Parafrankia irregularis: one gene and its partner. The protein of the gene in region 1 interacts with the protein of each later gene in a pairwise test. Links are inferred from orthologs where the notes say so. Each region holds a gene or a part of one and is shown on either strand. Other genes may lie near its edges.

Region 1 (3,298 bases):
CCGCCGCGTCGGGCGTTCCCGCGCCCGACAGGTGGGTGCCGGTCGGCTGGAAGGGGGCCGCGGAGTCGCCGGCCAGGTATGTGGTCATCAGTGTGATCCGTTCAGATCCGCATGCAGCTTTTCGACGTATTTGGCCAGGACGTCGACCTCTATGTTGACCTTGTCGCCGACCGCGCGGACACCCAGCGTGGTGTCGGCGAGAGTGGTCGGGATGAGGCTGACGGTGAAGCTCGCGGGCTCGTCACCAGCCGCCGGGCGCACGTCGACCACGGTCAGGCTGACACCGTCGACGGTGACCGAGCCCTTCTCCACCAGGTAGCGGTCCAGCCGCGGCGGCAGGGCGATCCGGACGACGTCCCAGTGCTCGGCGGGCGCCCGCTCCAGGACGACGCCGACCCCGTCGACATGGCCCTGCACGAGATGCCCACCGAGGCGGTCGGACAGCCGTACCGGGCGTTCCAGGTTCACCCGGTCACCGACGGACAGCGCGCCGAGCGAGGACCTGCGCAGCGTCTCCAGCATCACGTCGGCCGTGAACACACCGGCCGGGTCCGCGGCGGGCTCGGCCACGGCGGGCTCGGCCACGCCGGCGCCCTCCGCGTCCGGAGGACGGGCATAGGAGGTCACGGTGAGACATACGCCGTTGACCGCCACCGAGGCACCATGCGCCACATCGCTCAGGACGTTTCGACACTCGATGGTCAAGGACGCGGCGTCCTGCCGCGGCTCGATCGCGGTAACCACGCCGAGTTCCTCGACGATGCCGGTGAACATCCGATCCCCGCGCCTTCCCGGTCCCGGCACCACGTCCCGAGAACACAGAAAGATCACGCGGGTCAAAGCCGACGCGGCAGCGCCGACCCAACGCCGCGACGACCACACGCATGGTCGGCACGGCGGTGCCCCGCGCGCGTCCTCCCATCCGGACTTTCACCGTCGGTCCCGGAATTCCACCAGGTCCACCGGCCACCACACGGGTGGACGGGTCGCGGACTATCACCGCCGGCTCGGAATTTCACCGACCCCGGAGCGCGCGTGCTGTTGTCAGTACGCGGTCAAGTCTGACATACGACGGCCTCGGACGCTCGGGCCCACGAGCGTAATTCACGTCATTCTCCGAGGGCCCACAATCGGTACGGAGCGGCACCAACGGGCAGTCGACACGCGACCATCAACATCGCGGCGCGACCACATGGACGCCCATCGTGAAAATCGATCAATAACTCTCGGCGAACATCACCGAAAGTAATGAATCAATTCCGATCAGAATCCGGACGCGGTGGCGGGAGCAGGGGCGGTGAGGCGCGGGGCGGCGGCAAGCGCGAGCGCTCGCAGCGACTCGACGGCCGCGGCGGGATCCTCGAGGCCGAACACCGCCGTACCGGCCACGAACACGTCGACACCCGCCTCGGCGGACCGTTCGATGGTCTCCCGGTTGACACCACCGTCGATCTGAAGCCACAGATCCAGCCCCCGGTCGTCGATCAGCCGGCGAGCCGCGGCGATCTTCGGCAGGACCTCGTCCATGAACTTCTGACCGCCGAAGCCCGGCTCGATCGTCATCAAAAGCAGCAGGTCGAACCGGTGCAGGTCGTCGAGGTAGTGCTCGACCGGGGTCGCCGGCTTCACCGCGAGCCCCGTGCGGGCCCCGGCGGCGCGGATCGCGTCGGTGGTGCGGGCGATGTCGTCGACGGCCTCGGCGTGGATCGTCACGTTCGCCGCGCCACGCTCGGCGAAGCCCGGCGCCCAGCGGTCCGGATCGTCGATCATCAGGTGGCAGTCGAGCGGAGTGTCGGTCACCCGGCGCAGCGCGTCGACGGTGTCGGGCGAGAACGCCAGGTTGGGCACGAAGTGGTAGTCCATGACGTCGACATGCAGCCAGTCCGCGTGCCCGGCCACGGCGCGCGCCGCATCGGCGATTCGCCCGAAGTCGGCGGCGAGCATGCTGGGATAGATCTGCGCGGTTGCCACGCGAGCGAGCGTATCCACTGCGGTCCACCGCTGAACCAGCGCTGTGAGGAGGACCTGATTCCTCCTCGTGCCGGATCAGTGAGCATCTGCCGTCTCGCACCATGGTCGCCGGATGGCGCGAGACGGAATCGGCGGCGGAAAAGGCTCAGTCGCTCCGGCGCCGCAGCAGTGCCAGGAACATCGCGTCGGTCCCGTGCAGATGTGGCCAGAGCTGGACGAACGGGCCCGAGCCGAGGCTGTCCGCCGGCACGTCGGCGAAGACCGGCGAGCGACGCGCGTCGAGCGTGACCACGTCCGCCCGCTGCCCGACGACGGCGCTGACCACCTCGGACGTCTCCTCCCGGTGCGGTGAGCAGGTCACGTAGGCGACGACCCCACCGGGGCGGACGAGATCCAGCGCGCTGACGAGAAGCTGTCGTTGCAGCGGCGCCAGCACCGCGATGTCGGCGGGGGTACGCCGCCACCGGGCCTCGGGCCGGCGCCGCAACGCACCCAGCCCGGAGCAGGGGACGTCCACCAGCACCCGATCTGCGGTACCCGGGCGCACCGGCGGCATCCGGCCGTCCGCACGCACGACGTGGGCGGCCGGGAAACCGGCGAGGGACGCCGCCACCAGCCCGGCGCGGGCGGCACGGGGCTCGAGCGCCAGCAGCCCCTCCCCTGGCGACCGCTCGGTGGCGAGAACGGCCGCGAGCAGGGCGGCCTTGCCGCCCGGGCCGGCGCACAGGTCCACGGTCAGCCCGCTGCTCCGGCCGACCATCGGCACCGCGGCGAGAGCCAGGGCCATGAGCTGGCTGCCCTCGTCCTGCACCGCGGCATCGCCGGCCACGACGGCGCCGAGCGCCCCCGGATCACCGCCTTCGAGGTGGACGGCGTACGGCGAACAGGCCCCGCGGTGGGCCTGCAGACCCGCCGCCGTGGCCTGTGCCACCAGTTCGTCGACTCCGATCCGGCCGGGCCGGGCGACGAGATGGACCCCTGGCCGCTGGTCGTTGGCCGCGAGCGCCGCCTGGGCGCCGGCCACGTCGCCGTCCAGCGCCTCCAGCACAACCTCGACGATCCACCGCGGATGCGCCGAGACCACCGAGAGATGACCGACCGGGTCCACGGAGACGTCCGGTGCGGACAGCAGGACCGCCACGTCGCCCGCGGTCTCCTCGACCCGGGCCGCGACCCGGCGCAGCACCGCGTTCGCGAACCGCACGGGGCGCTCCCCGCAGGTGGCGCGGACCAGCTCGACCGTCGACGCGACGGCCGCCCGGGCCGGCACCCGTGTCGAGAGCAGCTGATAGGTGCCCAGGCGCAGCGCGTCCCGCACCGGTGGGTC
Region 2 (3,159 bases), on another replicon or contig:
CAGGCAAGGCCTGGGGATTCTGGTCGTTCCAGGGACCGCAGCGGAATCCCGAGACGCGGCGGATCAGGGGCACCGGCATGGGCTTGGCGGTGCCGCGCTCCCGGAGGGCGAACCCCACCCGCACGGCACTCATCGAGGATCCCGCACCTCCCGCGCGGCGCCCGCGAATTCGACCATAAGCGGGGCAAAAGGGGCGAAGAGTCGCCTGGCGAGTCGCAAGAAAGAAGGATTTCGGTCGTCGGGACGACCAAAATCGTTCACTCTTGCGACTCGCCAAACTGGGTCGCCGGGTCGCCGGGCTCTCGGGCTGTCGTGCACTCGGAGGTCCGGCCGCGTTCGTGGAGTGCGAACCGCCCCGTCCACCGACCAGCGATCTCGACCCGCGCCAATCCGGGAGAGCCTCTGGAACGACGAAGATCCGCAGATCCTCAAGCCGCGGCTTCGGGACCGCCGCCGAATTCTCCGCACACGTCGAGCTCTGGTCAGGCCTGAGCCACCCCCCATCGGGGCTGCCCACCAAGGTGATGTGTGCGACGCCGAGCGGTTTCCTGACGCGGCCGACCGGCGACGGACACAGCGTCCGCGTCAGCGTGGCGCGACCGGGAGGCGACGCGCCGACGCGCCGCGGCGGTAGTCTCGCACCGACCGGTTCGTCCGGACGGCGTCGCTCGTCCCCGGGCGCTCCGCAACCAGCAGTCTCCGCAACCAGCAGTCTCCGCAAAGATTCAGTGCCGCAAAGTTTCAGTGCCGCAAGCAGGATCCGTCCCGCGCCGGTGCCCCGGTAGCGTCCCATCGAAAGGTGTGCTCGTGCCGTCCATCGAGGCTGTCGGAGCTCGCGAGATTCTCGACTCGCGAGGCAATCCCACCGTCGAGGTCGAGGTCGTTCTGGAGGACGGCACGCCCGGTAGGGCCGCTGTCCCCAGCGGAGCCAGCACCGGCGCCTTCGAGGCCGTCGAGCTGCGCGACGGGGGCGACCGGTACGGCGGCAAGGGCGTCACGAAGGCGGTCGACGCCGTCATCTCCCGGATCGGTCCGGCGATCATCGAGATGGAGGCCACCGAGCAGCGGCTGCTCGACGCGCGCCTCATCGAGCTGGACGGGACGCCCGACAAGTCCCAGCTGGGCGCGAACGCGATCCTGGGTGTGAGCCTGGCCGTCGCCAGGGCCGCCGCGGCCGCGAGCGGGCTGCCGCTCTTCCGCTACATCGGCGGGCCCAACGCCCACCTGCTGCCCGTGCCGATGATGAACATCCTCAACGGTGGCGCGCATGCCGACACCAACGTCGACATCCAGGAGTTCATGATCGCGCCGATCGGCGCCGGCACCTTCGCGGAGTCGCTGCGCTGGGGCGCGGAGATCTACCAGGCGCTCAAGAGCGTGCTGAAGGTCAGGGGCCTGGCGACCGGCGTCGGTGACGAGGGTGGTTTCGCGCCGAGCCTGCCGACGAACCGGGAGGCGCTCGACCTGATCGCCGAGGCCGTCGACAAGGCGGGCTTCAGCCTGGGTGACGACATCGCGCTGGCGCTCGACGTCGCGTCGACGGAGTTCTTCGAGAAGGGCTCCTACACCTTCGAAGGCACCGGCCGGTCGGCCGACCAGATGATCGACTACTACGCGGATCTGGTCGACTCGTACCCGATCGTGTCCATCGAGGACCCGCTCGCCGAGGACGACTGGGCCGGCTGGGCGAGCATCACCACCCGGCTGGGCTCGCGGGTACAGCTCGTCGGCGACGACCTGTTCGTCACCAACCCGCAGCGCCTCGCCCGCGGCATCGCCGAGGGCGCGGCCAACGCGCTGCTGGTGAAGGTGAACCAGATCGGCACCCTGACGGAGACGTTGGACGCTGTCAGCCTGGCCCACCGCAACGGCTACCGCTGCATGATGTCGCACCGCTCCGGCGAGACCGAGGACACCACGATCGCCGACCTCGCGGTAGCGGTCGACTGCGGCCAGATCAAGACGGGTGCTCCCGCACGCAGCGAGCGGGTGGCGAAGTACAACCAGCTGCTGCGGATCGAGGAGGAGCTCGACGACGCGGCACGGTACGCGGGCGCCGGCGCGTTCCCGCGGCGGGCGACGACCGCCCGCTGAGCCGAATGCCCTTCCGGCGGAGGGCGCTGACGACAAGGGCCACCCTGCTGGCCATCGTCATCTGCGTCCTGGTCCTGACCCTGGCCTACCCACTGCGGCTGTACCTGCAGCAGCAGGCGAAGATCTCCGAGCTGACGCGCACGAACGCACAGCGCCAGACGAGGGTCGACGACCTGCGTGAGGAGGTCGCGCGCTACAACGATCCGGAATGGGTGAAGGACGAGGCGCGCCGCCGGTTGCACTACGTCCTGCCCGGAGAGAAGACGTACCTGATGCAGACGAGCCCCCAGCCGACACCGGAGCCCGCCGCGGGCGCCGATGGCGGCGGGGGCGGCCAGTCCTGGTACAACCAGCTCTGGTCGCAGCTCGCCGAGCCGGCTACGCCGACCCCGGCGGCGCAGCGGTGAGCGGCTCACCGGGAAGTGACACGGCGGGAAACGGCGCGGCGTCGGGGTCGGCTCCGGCCGCGGGGCTCGGGGCCGAGACCGAGATCGTGCACCGTCAGCTCGGGCGGGTGCCACGTGCGGTGCTCGGTGTGGCCCACCGCTGCACGTGCGGGCTGCCAGACGTCCTCGAGACGGCGCCGCGCCTCGAGGACGGAACGCCCTTCCCGACCCTGTTCTACCTGACCTGTCCGCGTGCCGCGGCGGCGATCTCCCGGCTGGAAAGCTCCGGTGTCATGCGGGAGATGACCGCCCGGCTGGCCACCGACCCGGACCTCGCGCGCGCCTACAGCGCCGCGCACCGCGACTACCTGGCCCGCCGCGATGCCCACGGCCCGCTCGTGGGGAACCCGAGCGCCGGTGGGATGCCGGACCGGGTCAAATGCCTGCATGTGCTGGTCGCGCACAGCCTGGCCGTCGGACCCGGTGTCAATCCGTTCGGTGACGAGGCTCTCGCTGCACTGGCTGACTGGGGGGCCCGCGGGCCCTGTGTCGACCTCGAGCGCGCATCCTGTGCGGAGGAACCTGCGAGCTCGCCCGGTGGTGCGGCGGGCGGTGGCCAGGGACGAAAGGGGACCGCCGGATGAGTCGCGTCGCAGCGATCGACTGTGGCACCAACTCC

What was found.
Region 2: the proteins of rpe (region 1) and eno interact in binary tests that used the Escherichia coli proteins (3 or more experiments, as listed by UniProt). The link is inferred for Parafrankia irregularis from one-to-one orthologs.

Annotation. Positions count from the first base shown.
Region 1 is NZ_FAOZ01000053.1:23,833-27,130, forward strand. Bases 118-3,102 are described here. They hold rpe (ribulose-phosphate 3-epimerase), read right to left. Parts: upstream 1,972-3,102; coding sequence 1,264-1,971; downstream 118-1,263. Other genes in these bases: AWX74_RS37510 (riboflavin synthase), read right to left, coding at 118-774; AWX74_RS37520 (RsmB/NOP family class I SAM-dependent RNA methyltransferase), read right to left, coding at 2,117-3,102. Outside these bases: AWX74_RS37505 (bifunctional 3,4-dihydroxy-2-butanone-4-phosphate synthase/GTP cyclohydrolase II), read right to left, coding at 1-88; more of AWX74_RS37510, read right to left, coding at 88-117; more of AWX74_RS37520, read right to left, coding at 3,103-3,298. UniProt on the Escherichia coli protein: Catalyzes the reversible epimerization of D-ribulose 5-phosphate to D-xylulose 5-phosphate.
Region 2 is NZ_FAOZ01000021.1:100,639-103,797, reverse strand. The notes cover bases 105-2,950. They hold eno (phosphopyruvate hydratase), read left to right. Parts: upstream 105-807; coding sequence 808-2,094; downstream 2,095-2,950. Other genes in these bases: AWX74_RS26005 (DUF501 domain-containing protein), read left to right, coding at 2,498-2,950; AWX74_RS26010 (FtsB family cell division protein), read left to right, coding at 2,100-2,501. In the rest of the region: more of AWX74_RS26005, read left to right, coding at 2,951-3,124; AWX74_RS26000 (Ppx/GppA phosphatase family protein), read left to right, coding at 3,121-3,159. UniProt on the Escherichia coli protein: Catalyzes the reversible conversion of 2-phosphoglycerate (2-PG) into phosphoenolpyruvate (PEP). It is essential for the degradation of carbohydrates via glycolysis.